2 linked regions of the Hydrogenophilus thermoluteolus genome follow. The protein of the gene in region 2 interacts with the protein of the main gene of each other region in a pairwise test. Links are inferred from orthologs where the notes say so. Each region holds a gene or a part of one and is shown on either strand. Other genes may lie near its edges.

The links. The genes of interacting proteins can lie anywhere in the genome.
Region 1: the proteins of ftsA (region 2) and HPTL_RS00510 interact in binary tests that used the Escherichia coli proteins (3 or more experiments, as listed by UniProt). The link is inferred for Hydrogenophilus thermoluteolus from one-to-one orthologs.

Annotation. Positions count from the first base shown.
Region 1 is NZ_AP018558.1:106,358-109,409, reverse strand. What follows is about bases 1-2,981. They hold HPTL_RS00510 (rod shape-determining protein), read right to left. Parts: upstream 2,021-2,981; coding sequence 980-2,020; downstream 1-979. Other genes in these bases: gatA (Asp-tRNA(Asn)/Glu-tRNA(Gln) amidotransferase subunit GatA), read left to right, coding at 2,409-2,981; gatC (Asp-tRNA(Asn)/Glu-tRNA(Gln) amidotransferase subunit GatC), read left to right, coding at 2,122-2,412; mreC (rod shape-determining protein MreC), read right to left, coding at 135-983; mreD (rod shape-determining protein MreD), read right to left, coding at 1-128. In the rest of the region: more of gatA, read left to right, coding at 2,982-3,052. UniProt on the Escherichia coli protein: Forms membrane-associated dynamic filaments that are essential for cell shape determination. Acts by regulating cell wall synthesis and cell elongation, and thus cell shape.
Region 2 is NZ_AP018558.1:823,771-826,841, reverse strand. Bases 53-3,052 are described here. They hold ftsA (cell division protein FtsA), read right to left. Parts: upstream 2,162-3,052; coding sequence 944-2,161; downstream 53-943. Other genes in these bases: HPTL_RS04010 (D-alanine--D-alanine ligase), read right to left, coding at 2,922-3,052; HPTL_RS04015 (cell division protein FtsQ/DivIB), read right to left, coding at 2,158-2,937; ftsZ (cell division protein FtsZ), read right to left, coding at 53-897. Outside these bases: more of ftsZ, read right to left, coding at 1-52; more of HPTL_RS04010, read right to left, coding at 3,053-3,071. UniProt on the Escherichia coli protein: Essential cell division protein that assists in the assembly of the Z ring. May serve as the principal membrane anchor for the Z ring.

The DNA.
Region 1 (3,052 bases), 720 kb from region 2 along the record:
GGACCCCAAACCGTGGTCCAAGGACGGGGGATGAGATCGAGCGCCAACGCGCCCAGGAGCGTCACGATCATCCACGCTCGGCTGGGCGGCGACAGCAGTTCGCGCGAACGGTGGGTCGGCTGTTCCATCGTCGCTTACGGCGCCACCGTTTCGTCGCGCACGAGCACGAGCAACTGCCGCCACTGCGCTCCGGCTTCGAACGGCGTGACGAACACCAGCGGCTCGGCTTGCCCCCGTTCGATACGCGTCACGCGCCCCACAGGTAACCCGACCGGGTAGAGGCCGTCCAATCCTGAGGTCACCACCTCGTCTCCTTCGGCAACCACCCATTCGCCCAACACGTCGCGCAGCTGCAGTTCCCCCTCTCCGCGCCCCCACAAAATGCCGCGCATCCCGGTGCGCGCGACCATCACCGGGATCCGCATTCGCTCGTGCGTGATCAGCGTCACCTCACTCACCAACGGCTGCACCCGCGTCACCTGACCGACCAACCCCTTCGCCGCAGCGACCGCAAGTCCGGGTCGAATACCGTGGTTGCTGCCGCGGTCGATCACGATGCGACGGGAAAAGGGATCGGGCGAATCGTAGAGCACCTGAGCCGGGAGCAAACGGGTTCCGGGCATCGGCGCAAAGCCCAACAACGCACGCAGCCGGTCGTTTTCCCGCCGCGCCGCCGCGCCCTCCCAGATTTGCGCCGACAAGATCAGCAACTGGCGGCGCAGTTCGGCGTTCTCTTGTTGCAGCGCAACAACGTCGATCGTCGTTCGCTCCAGCATCTCCCAGACGCGAAACGGCCACTGCCCCGCAGCGACCAATGGTCGAACCAGCACGGAGACGCCATCGCGTAACGGTGTGAGCCAGTCGAAGCGGGCGTCGGCGACCATCACCGCGATCGCGACGAGCGTCGCCAACCACGCACGCGTCGTGAGCGGCAGCGACCGGCGGAACGAAAGGTGCGTCGCGGCCGAATCAGCCACGGTCATTCATGGGTGAAAATCGTATCCAGGAGATCGACCTTTTCGAGCGCCGCACCGCACCCCCGCGCAACGCAGGTGAGCGGATCGTCGGCGACGAAGACCGGCAACCCTGTCTCCTCCTGGATCAAGCGGTCGATGTCTTTGAGGAGCGCGCCACCGCCCGTCAACACGATCCCGCGCTCCGCGATATCGGCACCCAGCTCAGGCGGAGTCTGTTCCAACGCGATCTTCACCGCGGAGACGATCTGATTGAGCGGTTCCTGGATCGCTTCACGCACTTCGTTCGACGAAACCGTAAAAGCACGCGGAATCCCTTCGGCCAAGTTACGCCCCTTCACTTCGATCTCGAGCACCTCGGCGGTCGGAAACGCGGTTCCGATCGCTTTTTTGATCATCTCGGCCGTCGCCTCGCCGATCAACATCCCGTAATTGCGGCGAATGTAATTGACGATCGCATCGTCGAACTTGTCGCCACCGACACGGATCGACCCGGAATAGACCATCCCACCGAGCGCGATCACGCCGACTTCGGTCGTACCCCCGCCGATATCGACGACCATCGAACCGGTGGGCTCGGCAACCGGCAACCCTGCGCCGATCGCCGCGGCCATCGGCTCTTCGATCAGATAGACCTTGCTGGCGCCAGCAGCAAGCGCCGCGTCACGAATCGCACGCCGCTCCACCTGCGTCGACCCACACGGTACACAGATGATGATGCGCGGCGACGGTGCAATCAATTTCGACGCATGGACCTTTTTGATGAACTGTTTGATCATCTGCTCGGTGACGATGAAATCGGCGATCACGCCGTCCTTCATCGGGCGGATCGCCTCCAAATTGCCGGGCGTCTTACCGAGCATCTCTTTTGCGGTCTTACCGACCGCCTGGATCGTCTTCTTTCCGGTACTGGCATCGACGCGAATCGCTACCACCGACGGCTCGTCGAGCACGATGCCGCGGCCGCGCATATAGATCAACGTGTTGGCTGTGCCCAGATCGATCGCCAGGTCGTTGGAGAACCACGAACGCAAAAAGCCAAACATACGAATTCCTCGAACGAGAAGAAGCACCGATCGTGCTTCGCAAATGCCCATGCGATATGATACCCTACCGCGTTTCCGATTGTGACGACACGGTTCGAACCATGGCGTTTACCACCGAAGCGATTCACCGTTTGGCCGCGCTGGCGCGGCTTGCGCTTTCTGATGCCGAAGCCGAACAGATGGCGCACGAACTCGACGGCGTCTTCGCCCTCCTGGACCAACTGCAAAACGCTCCGACCGAAGGGGTCGAGCCGCTGGCGCACCCCTTGGAGCTCACGCAACGGCTGCGTGACGACGTCGTCACCGAACCCGACCGGCGCGACGCGCTGATGGCATTGGCCCCGCTTGCCGAAAACGGCCTCTACCTGGTTCCCAAGGTCATCGAATCATGAATGCGCAGCACCCCCTTACCATCAGCCAATTGCGCCGCGCCTTCGCCGAAGGGAAAACCACTCCCGAAGCGGTGGCGCGCGCAGCCTGCGAACGGGCGCACGCATTGCAGCCTACCCTCAACGCCTTCATCACGATCGCCGACGACGCGACGCTCGCCGCACGGCTGACCGAACTCGCTGGCGCATCCCAGGCCTCCGGGCCTCTTGCCGGGATCCCGATCGCGCACAAAGACCTCTTTTGTACCACGGAATTCCCAACCACCGCGGCGTCGAAAATGCTCGACGGTTACCACTCACCGTTCGATGCAACGGTCGTTACGCGTCTCAAAGCGGCGGGAACCGTGACGGTCGGCAAAACGAACCTCGACGAATTCGCGATGGGTTCGGCAAACGCGCACAGTTATTTTGGTCCGTGCCGCAACCCGTGGGCAACCGACCGCGTCCCGGGCGGTTCGTCAGGTGGCTCGGCCGCAGCGGTCGCGGCCGGGATCGTCCCCGCGGCGACGGGAACCGACACCGGCGGGAGCGTGCGCCAACCCGCAGCGCACTGCGGCGTGACCGGACTGAAACCGACGTACGGACTGGTGAGCCGCTGGGGGATGATCGCCTACGCCTCCTCGTTCGACCAAGCCGGAGTCTT
Region 2 (3,071 bases):
AACGGTGCCGTATTTGACGAACGCCTCCGGCGCGGCATAACCCTGAATCGCCCGCACGGCGTCACGCACTTCGCTCATCTTGAGCGAGCTGCGGCTTGCGGTGATGTTGATCAAGACACACCGAGCGCCAGAGAGTTCGGTCCCCTCAAGGAGCGGGCTCACCGCTGCCTGTTCGGCGGCGACGCGGGCCCGATCGACTCCGCTTGCCTCTGCCGAACCCATCATCGCCCGTCCCATCTCCGCCATCGCGGTGCGCACGTCTTGGAAGTCGACGTTCACCATACCGGGAACATTGATGATTTCGGCGATCCCGGCAACTGCGTTTTTGAGGACATCGTCGGCGGCTTTGAAGCACGCTTCGAACGGGGCATCGTCGCCGAACACTTCCAGCAGCCGATCGTTCAAGACCACAATCAACGAATCGACGTGGCGCGTGAGCTCTTCGATCCCGCTTTCAGCAACGCGGTCGCGATTTTCGAATTCGAACGGTTTGGTGACCACCGCAACGGTGAGGATCCCCATCTCTTTCGCGATCTCAGCGATCACAGGCGCCGCACCGGTTCCTGTTCCCCCACCCATCCCGGCGGTGATGAAAATCATGTGCGCACCGTCGAGCGCTTCGGCGATTTGGTCTCGACTTTCGAACGCCGCTTCCCGCCCCGCTTCCGGTTTCGACCCGGCACCGAGACCACTGCGTCCCAATTGGACTTTGGTTGGCGCGAGCGCACGGGAGAGCGCTTGCGCGTCGGTGTTGATCGCGACGAACTCGACGCCAGCTACCCCCTCACGGATCATGTGATCGACCGCGTTACACCCGGCCCCGCCGACGCCCAAAACACGAATGACTGTTTTCGCCTCTGCCGATTCGACCACCTCTTCCAATGCGTGCAGTGCCATGACCCTTCTCCCTGACTTTGTTCGATTCTAACCGATTTATCGCCAATCAACGATTTTCTGTGCCAAAAAACCAACGCAGCAACTGCGCGAACCACCCGGACCGCCGTTTGGTCCAAACCGCAGCATCCCCCCATTGTGCGTGCAGCAGACCACTGACCGCAGCATACGCAGGATCCTCCCACTTTTCGGCTTCATTGCTCAAATAGGGAATTCCCACTCGCGCCGGTGCTCCGAAAACGGCTTCCGCCAGATCCGAAATGCCGCTCAATTTCGCGCTTCCCCCGGTCAGGACTACGCCGGCGCTGATCTGCTCTTCGAGCCCCTGCTCGCGCAGCGTTTCCAACGCCATTTCGAAAATCTCCTCGACGCGCGGGTGGATCACGTCGACGAGCCGCTGCCGCGCCAAACGCCGCGGGGGGCGGTCGCCAATCGCCGGGGCATCGACGAACTCATCCATCGCCACCCAGTCGTAGGATGCCGCGCCGTACGCACATTTGAGCCGTTCCGCGTCGGCAGCGGGGGTGCGCAGCGCCATCGCGATGTCATGGGTGATGCGATCCCCACCCAGCGGCAACGCGGTGCAATACCGAACCGCTCCTTGCGCATAGACCACCATATCGGTCGTCCCGGCGCCGATATCGAGGAGCAACACGCCCAGCGCTTTTTCGTCTTCGGTAAGCACCGCTTGCGCCGCAGCCAGCCCTTGCACCATCAACGTGGTCAAATTCAACCCCGCGCGACGAATACATTTCACCAAATTGTGCGTTGCGCTCTTCAATCCGGTGACGACATGCACCCGTACCGCCAGTTTTCGTCCGCTCATCCCCACCGGGTTCGCGATTCCGCCCAGATCGTCGAGTACGAACTCCTGCACCAGCGCGTGCAACAATTGGCGATCTTCGGCAAGCGGCAGCTGTTTGGCGGCCTCCAAGACGCGCGCGACATCCTGTTCGGAGACTTCCGCACCGTGCACGGGCACGATCCCTTCGTTGTCCAAGCAAGCGAGGTGTGCGCCGCTGATCGTCGCGCGTACCTCCGAAAAGTTCGTTTCGATTTTCTCTTGCAACGTTTCGGCAACGCGAGCAACCACGGCCAACGTGGCGTCGATATTGACGACCATGCCGTGCCGCAACCCCATCCCTGTGGGCACTTCGACCAGGTGCAAGACGTCGACGCCCCCCTCGGGGCGTCGGCGTGCTACGACCGCTACGGTTTTCGCGGTACCGATATCGAGGGCAAGAAAAGGGGCTGTCCGTTCGCTCATCCGTGTCTATCCTGTTCGGCTGCGGGCGCAGGGGGTAACGAGACCGCGAAAGCCTGATCGTGGCGCAAGTCGACGCGGGTTGGCATCGCCCCCAAACGGCTGACCAACTGCGGCCAACGCTGGCTCAGCCACGCCACCCGCTGTTTCGCTGCTGCAGGTGAGGCGACGGTTCCCAGGAACCATTCGACGGGTTCGACGAAGGTCACCGTGATCGCACCCAATGGGGACAGCGTGATTCCGCTGAGGTGTAACGTATCGGGCAAGACTGGTGCAACCACTCGAAGGTTGCGAAACGCGTCGACCAATTGCGCCTCGTGTGCGGCAAGCCAAATCTCTTCGCCATTTTCGGGGGAAAGCCGATCTTGGAATGGGCGCCCTTGCGCGTCGATCCAGCGCCATGTGCCGTCATCCAAATTGCGCCAGCGCAATACCGGTTTGCGCAACGCCAACTCGATCACCAGTCGGTCCGGCCAAACGCGCTCCACCCGAACCCGATCGACGACGGGAAACGCCTTCAATTGCCGCTCGATGCGGATCAGATCGACTTCCCAGAGCGCCTGCCCGCGCACCTGCTGCGTCACCGTCTCGACCACCTGTTCCGGATCGATCTGGGCAACCGACCCTTCGGCCACCATCAGCGCAACCTCTCGAACCGGCACGAAGAGCCGCTCCCGCACCAGAGCCAACAAGCCAAGCCCCCAGACGAGCAACGCCCCTGCGAACGCAACTTTCGCGCCCAACCGCCACCGTTGCACGCCACTCAACCGTGCGCGCACGAAAAGCCCCCTTTGAGCCGCGCCGTTTCGAGAATGCGCACACAGAGTTGGTCGAAATCCAGACACACGGCACGCGCCGCCATCGGGACCAACGAATGGTCGGTCATACCGGGCGCCGTATTCATTTCGAGCAA